DNA from 3 places in the Marinifilum sp. RC60d5 genome. Region 2 is predicted to be linked to each of the others. Evidence: riboswitches for the same ligand, from Rfam matches in the RefSeq annotation. Region 2 holds a riboswitch; each other region holds the start of a gene.
What was found. Region 2 has a riboswitch for thiamine pyrophosphate ahead of ACT3CE_RS14335 (sulfide-dependent adenosine diphosphate thiazole synthase). Riboswitches for the same ligand answer to the same signal wherever they lie in the genome.
Positions count from the first base shown of each region.

Region 1 (3,282 bases), on a different contig from region 2:
TCTATTACAATAAAATCGAGATTAGCAAACAGGTGAGGAAATCCATATCGGTTATGATTAGGTAAAAAAGTTGCATTAATCATATCAGGATTGGTAAGGATAATATTGGCTTCTTCGCGAATTCTCGATCGTTCCGATGCGGGAGTATCACCATCGTAAATTCCTGCTTGTATGCGATGTTTGCCAAAATACTCTACAAATTCAACTATATTTCGAAGTTGATCTTTCGTGAGTGCTTTGGTAGGATAAATAAAAAGAGCTCTTCGGCTGGGATTTTCAAGAATTCGTTGTATTACCGGAAGATAGAAAGAAAGTGATTTACCGCTGGCAGTGCCTGTGGTAATAACCACTGATTTGCCTTGTATTGCACGATTATACATTTCAGCTTGGTGTGAATACAATTGCTCATATCCCATTTGCTGAATGCACTCTTTTAATTCAGAATTCATTTCCTCGGGAAGTGCAGCAAAAGAGGCTTTTCGTGCAGGTAATTTTTTTGTGGACAGAATTCGTCCAGTATAAATTTCCAGTATTTCTTGTATTGTTTGCATGATTTTATTGTGTGAATCTGCAAAGTTAAAGTAAATGTGCTTTGTTTTATTTTTGTTGATAAAAAAAGTTAATTTACATTTAGCTTGTAAATATGTTTATTAACTTGAGAGTTAATTGTTTTATGTATTCAGAATATTATGAAACAGATATTTAGTGTTTTAATATTGTTGATTATTACTTCTTCTTTGTTTGCTCAGCAAAAAAAAGGCGATTATTTTAAATTGTGGGAAGAATTTAAAAAAGAGAATGCTCCATTCAATCAGGAAAAACCTGATTTATTCTTGTTTGAATCACTTAATAGTGAAAAACAAATTCGTTTAGGTGATTTAAAATATAAGAGAGAATCGTTTACTATAGGACAGGAAATAATTGGTGTTGATTTGCATGTAACTGCAGCAATTCATGAAAATGCTAAATATAGAAACGAAATCTGGAAAGATCCGGCAAAGTATTTTCTTCATGGATATTATTAATTGATTTGAACTATTTTGTAAAATAATTATACCTTTGTTTTACCGTTAGGGGTGCTTGAGATTATACTCAGGCTGAGATTTTACCCTTTAACCTGATCTGCATAATAGTAGCGTAGGGAAACGACTCATCTGAAATATAACTTTAGTTTTTATATAGATTGAACCGTTTCGTTATGTACGAAACGGTTTTTTTTGTTTAGAATCGTTTGGTGTGCAGATAATTAGTAAATAATTAATTGTATAAAATCGATAAAATGAGTTCTAAATTTAATGAATATGCATCGGACTATGATGCATGGTTTCTCGAAAACGAAAACGTTTTGTACTCCGAAGTAAAATTGGTAGCTCACTTTTTAAAAGATGCTGGAGAGGTTTTTTCGGTGGGCTGCGGAAGTGGTTTATTTGAAAACATATTGAAAAAGGAGTTTGGTATTTTGGTAAAAAATGGAATTGAGCCTTCCAAAGAAATGGCAGCAATAGCCCGCAAAAGAGGCTTGAAGGTAAGTATTACGACAGCTGAAGAAATGGAATTGGAGAAAGAGAATTATGATACCATTCTTTTTAATGGCACACCAAGTTATATTACCGATTTGCAGAAAGCACTCAACAAAGCCTATGAAGCACTGCGTCTGGGAGGAAAACTTGTTGTAATAGATGTGCCTAAAGAGAGTTCTTATGGTGTTTTGTATAATCTGGCTAAAGCTGTAGGGAGCTGGGATCATGAATTGCTGGGAGGTGTTCAGCCAAGAGATCCTTACCCTATTGACTTGGTAAAAGTTGCCAATTGGAGAACTACTGCTGAGAAGATAAAAATGATAAAAAATGCAAATTTTAAGAATCTGCAATTTGCACAAACCTTAACCAAACATCCTTTGTATTCTAATGCTCTTGCCGAAGAACCTATTGAAGGATACGATTGTGGAGATTATGTAGCAATTTGTGCCACTAAAAACTAAGGAAAAATGAAAAATCCAAAAGAAATTATTGATAATCTGAAACGAATTAGAGAAAACTCTCCATTAGTGCATAATATCACCAATTATGTTGTGATGAATAATACGGCAAATGCACTTTTGTCAATAGGAGCTTCGCCCGTAATGGCGCATGCTATAAACGAAGTAGAGGATATGGCTGCAATTGCTTCGTCTTTGGTGTTAAATATGGGAACTTTATCGAAAAATTGGTTTGAGGCAATGATTATAGCCGGTCTAAAAGCTCGCGAAAGAAACATTCCGATTGTCTTTGATCCTGTGGGAGTAGGAGCAACTCCTTATCGAACCGAATCGGCACATAAACTAATAAAAATCTGCAGTCCAAATATCATAAGAGGAAATGCCTCGGAAATTATGGCTTTGGTAAATCAGGAAATGTGCACAAAAGGAGTCGATAGTACTGCATCAACAAGCTCTGCTATCGATTCGGCTAGGCTTTTGGCAAAAAAACTTAAATGTGTGATTGTTGTTAGTGGCGAGGTAGATTACATAACCGATGGTGACAAACTTGAATCGGTTGAGTTTGGTACATCTATGATGGAGAAAGTTACAGGTATGGGATGCACGGCCACAGCTGTTATAGGTGCATTTGCAGCGTGCAATAAAAATTCGCTTCAGGCAGCTACCAATGCCATGCTGCTTATGGGAATTGCCGGAGAATTAGCAACGGCTAAATCAGATGGTCCAGGGAGCATGCAAATGCATTTTTTGGATTGCCTTTATAATTTATCGGCAGTGGAAATTGAACAGGCAATTTGTAAATTATCATGATAAAGGAAGATTTAAAATTATATCTGGTAACAGATAAAGTACTGGCTAAGGGCAAACCACTTGAAGAAATTGTTGAGGCTGCCGTGAAAGGTGGTGTTAGTATGGTTCAAATTCGCGATAAAGAGTCAAGTACAAGGGATTTTTATGATTTAGCACTTCGTATCAAGAAAATTCTGATGTCATATAAAGTACCTTTAATTATAAACGACAGGTTAGATATTGCTTTGGCTGTTAATGCAGATGGTTTACATATTGGGCAAAGCGATTTGCCTTATGAACAGGCTCGTAATATTTTAGGGACTGATAAAATAATTGGTTTGTCGGTTGAGAATATTGAACAGGCAAAAGAAGCCAATAATTTAGATGTTGATTATATTGGTTTATCTCCGGTTTTTTCTACTCAAACAAAAAGTGATATTGCAATGCCATTGGAGTTGGAAGGCGTAAAAGAAATTGCATCCTTTTCAAGACATCCGATGGTGGCAATTGGAGGA
Region 1 is NZ_JBQTGK010000010.1:89,090-92,371, reverse strand. Features, by position in the region: gene ACT3CE_RS16165 (DEAD/DEAH box helicase) at 1-551, opposite strand, end outside; gene ACT3CE_RS16160 (hypothetical protein) at 690-1,025, shown strand; TPP riboswitch at 1,063-1,161, shown strand; gene ACT3CE_RS16155 (class I SAM-dependent DNA methyltransferase) at 1,280-1,981, shown strand; gene thiM (hydroxyethylthiazole kinase) at 1,988-2,788, shown strand; gene thiE (thiamine phosphate synthase) at 2,785-3,282, shown strand, end outside.
Region 1: another riboswitch for thiamine pyrophosphate. It lies ahead of ACT3CE_RS16155 (class I SAM-dependent DNA methyltransferase); the one in region 2 lies ahead of ACT3CE_RS14335 (sulfide-dependent adenosine diphosphate thiazole synthase).

Region 2 (3,282 bases):
AGTTTGTAGTTCCTTTTTCCAGTTTTTATCTAGCTCCGATTGAGTTTCTTTGGAATGAATCCAGCAGGTTTGCACCTTTCGGCAAATGTCAATTCTAACAATTAATTCGTCGATATGTTGCTGCCTAATGCCCACTCTGGCGAGTTCGTTTAAATCGTCTTTTGTCCAGAGTACGAGGTTTTCGGCGTCCTGCAGATAGGTGCTAACGGGGATGGTGGGCTCGATGATGTTTTCTGTTGTAATGGATTTTATTTCGAGTAAAGAATTTTCAGGAATAGTAAGTTCTGCTATATTCATGCTAAGGTAAGTTTGGTAATTGATAGATTAAATTTAGCAGAATCTTACTATAATTTATCATTTAGGCTGATCAAAATTTTAGCTTATGAAAGAATGAAAGGTGAAATTTTAATGGGATTTCTATTGTTTTTGCTGTTAAAAAAAAGCTACCAATTGGGATTGGTAGCTTCTATAATTAATTGCTGTTTGCTATTATTTCACAAAGTTGGTCATTATTTTTTTCTCTATTTCAGGAGCTTTCACCTTGTTTTTTCCATTTTCCATTAATTCCAGCAGGTAAGCCATGTTTTTACCCAAAACTCTCATAATTTGAACGCCTTCTTTATCTTCATGAACCTGTCCCGGGAACAAACCATGAATCACATTCCAGTAGTTCGAAGTTGGAATCATCATTTCGGAATAGGTCAGGTAGTTGTTCATTTCGTTAAAGGCAGGTAATCCTCCCGAACGACGAACTGCTGCAACAGAGGCACCTACTTTGTGGCGGAACAAATTTCCATTGGCTCCGGCAACATAAAATGCGCGATCGAGGAATGATTTAAGACTTGCGCTCAAGGATGCGTAATGAACCGGAGAACCCAAAAGAATTCCATCGGCTTCTTTCATTTTCTGAATCCATTCGTTCACATTATCGTTTTTAATGATGCATTTTTCATCTTTATTTTTAAAACACATGTTGCAGCCGGTACATGCTTTCACATTTTTAATGCCAACATTTACAATTTCTGTCTCAATTCCTTTAGCTTCCAACTGTTCACATACCAATTGTAAAGCATGGTAAGTATTTCCTTCTTTCTTAGGGCTTCCGTTAAATGCGACGACTTTCATTTGTTTTTTATTTTAAGTTATGTTTTTCTGTTTTGGATTTTTCGGGAGAACTTACCATATAATCATTTTCCTGTGTGTAGAAAGCTTTGTACATGGACGTTTCATATAATAATAATTTGTTTTTTAGTTGCTATATGGAACTTTCAAATTACACTCATTCTCTTGTTTGTAATGCTTTTTACAGGCTTGTTTCATATTTTGAGTTTTATTGTTTTAATCATTTTTGATTTATAAGAAATAGAAAAGTTCTCACCAATCTAGCTCACAAAAATAATCAGTAAGCAAATGCAATTGTTTTAATAATTTGTTAATAGAATAAATCTATTTTAGGCTAATGATTTTGGTATTTTTACGGGTAAAGATAATTGATCCGAATTATTTATTCGTGCAAGATTTTAAACTTAAGTGCAGCATTCTAATATTTTTATTTTACATTTGCAATTATATAAACTAGGGGTGCCTAACTTTAAGGCTGAGATTATACCCTTTACCTGATCAGGATAATGCCTGCGTAGGAAAGTAAAGACAAGTCTACTTTATTTAGAGTAGGATAGCCCCTGTTTATTAATAGTATTTACTTAATAAACAATAAAATGGAGCAAATTGTATCTGCAGGAATCGTTGATTCCTATTTTAAAAAACTCAAAGAAAATTTATCGGTTGATGTGGCAATAGTTGGAGGGGGTCCTTCCGGATTGGTTGCGTCTTATTATCTCGCAAAGAAAGGTTTTAAAGTTTCTTTGTACGAAAGTAAATTGGCTCCAGGTGGAGGCATGTGGGGTGGTGCTATGATGTTTAATGAAATTATTGTGCAAAAAGATGCCTTACACATTCTTGATGAGTTGAACATTTCGTATGCAAATTATCAAGGAGATTATTATACCATTGATTCGGTACATGCAACTTCGGCATTAATTTATCATGCTACACAGGCGGGTGTGAAAATGTTCAATTGTTCTTCTATCGAAGATGTTGTTTTTCAAAATAATAAAGTATGTGGAGTAGTTTTGAACTGGTCTCCTGTTCGTAGAGAAGGATTACATGTTGATCCTTTGGTGATTATGGCAAAAGCTGTGGTAGATGGAACGGGTCATGAATGTGATATTGTAAGCACACTAGAACGTAAAAACGATGTAAAGCTGAATACGAAAACAGGTAAGGTAATGGGGGAATATTCATTATCGATTGATGAAGCGGAGAGAACTACAGTAGAAAATACCAAAGAAGTATATCCAGGTTTGTATGTGTCGGGAATGGCATCGAATGGTGTGAGTGGTGGATTTCGAATGGGACCAATTTTTGGAGGAATGCTTTTGTCAGGTGAAAAATTGGCTGATTTAATTGCTGAAAATTTAAGGAAATAAGATGGAAGACTTTGGTTTATACATTATTATTACAAATCCACAATCTACTTATCGACATATTGCAGAATCTTGTGTTGAAAACGGTGTTAAGATGTTGCAATTGCGAGAAAAAGACTTATCTGACAAGGAATTAATTAGGATTGGAAAAGAGATTAGAGGCATTACCAAGGGAAGTGAAACTAGTTTTGTGATGAATGATCGTCCTGATATTGCCGCCATTTGTGATGCTGATTTCTTACACCTCGGGCAAGATGATGTGTCGATGGAGGATGCTCGAAAGATTGTTGGAGATATGAAGATTGGCTTATCTACTCATTCCATTTTGCAAGTTAAGGAAGCTTTGGCTCAAAAGCCAGATTACATTGGTTTTGGTCCTATTTACCCAACTACTACAAAAGCGAAACCTGACAAAACTGTTGGTGTTGAACAATTAAAGCAAGTATTGGATTTAGCGACTGTTCCAGTGGTTGCCATTGGAGGAATTTTTCCTGAAAATATAGATGATATTTTAAATGCGGGAGCTAAAAATATTGCTATGGTTCGGCATTTTATGCAAACCGATCAGTTCGATCAAAGAATTCAAGACGTTACGAATTTACTAAACAAGAAATAATGACTACACAAATACAAAAAGCTAAAGAAGGCTTTATTACACCCGAAATGAATGCGGTTGCTCAGCAAGAGAAAGTTGATGTTAAATGGTTACGAAACGAGATTGCTTCAGGACGAATTGTTATTCCTAAAAATATAAATCATGATTTTCCGGTTAAGGCAATTGGGAATGGTTTACGAA
Region 2 is NZ_JBQTGK010000007.1:12,413-15,694, reverse strand. Features, by position in the region: gene ACT3CE_RS14345 (hypothetical protein) at 1-297, opposite strand, end outside; gene ACT3CE_RS14340 (flavodoxin family protein) at 490-1,125, opposite strand; TPP riboswitch at 1,568-1,660, shown strand; gene ACT3CE_RS14335 (sulfide-dependent adenosine diphosphate thiazole synthase) at 1,719-2,489, shown strand; gene thiE (thiamine phosphate synthase) at 2,491-3,102, shown strand; gene thiC (phosphomethylpyrimidine synthase ThiC) at 3,102-3,282, shown strand, end outside.

Region 3 (3,282 bases), on a different contig from region 2:
CATATTTGCTTCAAATAAGAAATTAGCCTTTGACATTTTATAGGTCAACTCATAATCAAATAAGCGCTCACTTGTTGGAGCTTCTCCTGGTTTAGCATCGGTATAATTACTTCTGTTTGGCTCTCGGTTGGCAATAGAAAAAGAAGCAAAAACACGATGATTTTCATCTATTTCATAATTTAAACCCAGCTTAGGATTGAAAAATAAGAAATCATGCTTTTGGCTCACATCCCTTAAGTCTGAGTCTATTCCTTTAATTTTATAATCAATTCCTCTTAGTTGCATATCGGCATAAAGACCAAATTGCTGATTAAGAGCAATGTTTGCTTTTGTATAAACATTGTACTCTTCCTTTGTTCCGTTATTATCGTAATACTTATCACCTAAGAAAGCATCTCCCGCATTTTTCATCCAACGAATTTCTCCAAAGTGGTCACCATCATATTTGTTCCATCCACCACCTGCAACAAAGTCTACAGAATTCATCTTTTTAGAGAATGAAAATACAGTTCCATAAAAGTCATTATCCAACCATTTACGACGAATAACATCCGTTTTTTCTATGCTTTCACCACCAATTACAATCGGAGCTAAACCATATTTCTTTAGTTTGTCATTTTTCTTGAACTGCTCATAATAACCTTCTCCCTGAGTATAATGAAAAGCCATATTGAACTTTGTATTATCATCAAATAAATGTGTTAAAAACAAGCGATAATGCTTTTGCCAGTAATTATCAGTTTCATTTTTATAAGTATACTGATTGTATGTTCTGCTATCTGAAGCCATCATATGATCTACCACATCTTGGCTCACTAGCCAATGATCTGCATAACGCTGCATACCAGCTTCATCATTTTCCAACCGAACTTTTGGAACACCATTCCATGCCTGATAAGTTTTTTCTTTACCCACAATAATATTGGCCTTTACACTTGTTTTATCGCCATAATATCCTCCCGAAAAATAGGCTGACTGCAAGTTAGAACTTGCTCTGTCAATAAATCCATCCGAAGTAATTTTGGATAAACGAACATCAAAAGCGAATCCTTTTTTCAAGCCAGTACCCAATTTCACTGTATTCTTAAAAGTATTGAAAGAACCGGCTGAACTTGAAATTTCAGCGTACGATTTAGCATTAACATTTTGTGTTTGCATATTTATACTTGCACCAAAAGCTCCTGCTCCACTTGTTGATGTTCCAACTCCACGCTGAATTTGAATATCATCTAATGACGAGGTGAAATCTGGCATATTTACCCAATAAACACCATGCGATTCTGAATCATTCAATGGAATTCCATCAATTGTTACATTGATACGATTTGCATCTGATCCACGAATTCGAAAACCAGTATAACCAACTCCTGCACCTGCATCTGTTGTTGTTACAAATGATGGCGTAATGGATAAAAGAGATGGAATATCTTGTCCTAAATTCCTCTTCGATAACTCTTTGTTACTTACATTGGTAATTACAACCGGAGTTTTTGAATCTGCACGAGTTGCAGCAACTAGCACTTCATCAGCCATTATAGCAGATGCTTCTAAGCTAAAATCAATAGTAGCTGATTTTCTTAGTTGAATTTCTTTTTGAGCAGTTTGATAACCCAAAAATGAGACTACTAAATTGTAATCGCCTTCTTTTAAATTCTGAAACTTGTATTCGCCATTAGAATTAGCTATTGTTCCTAAATAAGTTCCTTTTACTACTATTGTGGCACCCTGAAGTGTTTTTCCTGCTTTATCGGTAATCTTTCCTGTAAGATTAAGTTGAGAGAATCCGATAAAACAAACAAATTGCAATAGCATTAACACGCTTGCTCTGAGCAATACAGAGTTCATCTTTCTTGAAAACATTGTTTAAAAGTTAAAAACGTTAAAAATATATTGCAATGAGGTTTAAATAAGATCAGGTTGGCGAAAAGTTAATTCGCAATTTTCCTACGCCGGCATTACCCGGATCAGGTTTAAGGGTATGATCTCAGCCTGTAATTTTAGGCACCCCACTGTGATTTCGCTGCAAAGGTAATTGGAAAATTAGCAAAAACAAAAAAGCCGGCCAAAAGCCGACTTTTAAAAACCTAAACTATAATTAATATTCAAACCTATTTTAATGATTCAGGTGCTTCTACACCTAAGACATCTTTTATGGCTTTCACCATAGTTTCCTGTGGTAAAGCTCCTTGTGCCATTGTTGGTTTTCCTTTCATAGGAATAAACAATAAACTCGGAATACTTCTAATTCCAAATGCCGCAGAAACTTTAGGTGATTTATCGGTATCCACTTTGTAAATCTGGATATCGTCACCATATTCCTTCTGTAATTTTTTTAATACAGGAGCAATTTTCTTACAAGGTCCACACCAGGTTGCATAAAAGTCAACGATTACAGGTTTATCACCTTTAAATACCCAATCTTTACTATTCTCAAAATCGTAAACCTTTTCCTTAAAACTGGTATCATTCAAATGAATTACATCATAATCGGAACTTGCCTGAGCAAAAATATTAGTACCTACAAACGTGACTAACACAAGTAATATCAACTTCTTCATAACTTTCTTTTTTTGTTGGTAAATTGAATATTGAAAGCCAGTTTCAATATCGTGCTAAAGCTACAAATGATTTAGTTACACAGCTGTTAACGAAAACCTAATTCTTATTTTTTAGCAACTCCTAAAACCTCAGAAAATGCCTGTTCAAATGATTCTTTCGATAATGCTCCCTGAGCCATTTGTGGTTGACCATTCTCTGGAATAAACAACAATGAAGGTATACTTTGAATTCCAAACATAGATGCCAACTCTTGCTCTTGCTCAGTATTTATTTTATAAATGTTAAGATCCTCACCATATTCTGCTTTTAGTTCTTCCAAAATAGGAGCTACCGTTTTACAAGGTCCACACCACTCTGCATAAAAATCTACTAAACAAGGTTTATCTCCTTCAAATTTCCAGTCTTTATTCTTATCAAAATCAAATACTTTAGCTTTAAAAGTCTCTTTTGTTAAATGTTCTACCATAACAACTCCTTAATTAATTTAAAATTCTACTTATCTACAAATATATATATTTTTATTTTACAATTTGTATGCCAAAGCAAATATTCTTAGTTTTTTCAATTTCAGCTTAAATAATTGTAATTTTGTCAGCGAAAGATCCCGTCGATTTGTCATAAATGCGATAATGGGAATTAATAACGACCTATGCGGGTCATCTGACAATATAAAAGTGAAAGAGCATTTAAAACATCCTATATTTTCAATCATATCAGAAATAG
Region 3 is NZ_JBQTGK010000001.1:397,145-400,426, forward strand. Features, by position in the region: gene ACT3CE_RS01585 (TonB-dependent receptor) at 1-1,860, opposite strand, end outside; TPP riboswitch at 1,924-2,018, opposite strand; gene trxA (thioredoxin) at 2,109-2,558, opposite strand; gene trxA (thioredoxin) at 2,663-3,025, opposite strand; gene ACT3CE_RS01600 (CCA tRNA nucleotidyltransferase) at 3,189-3,282, shown strand, end outside.
Region 3: another riboswitch for thiamine pyrophosphate. It lies ahead of ACT3CE_RS01585 (TonB-dependent receptor); the one in region 2 lies ahead of ACT3CE_RS14335 (sulfide-dependent adenosine diphosphate thiazole synthase).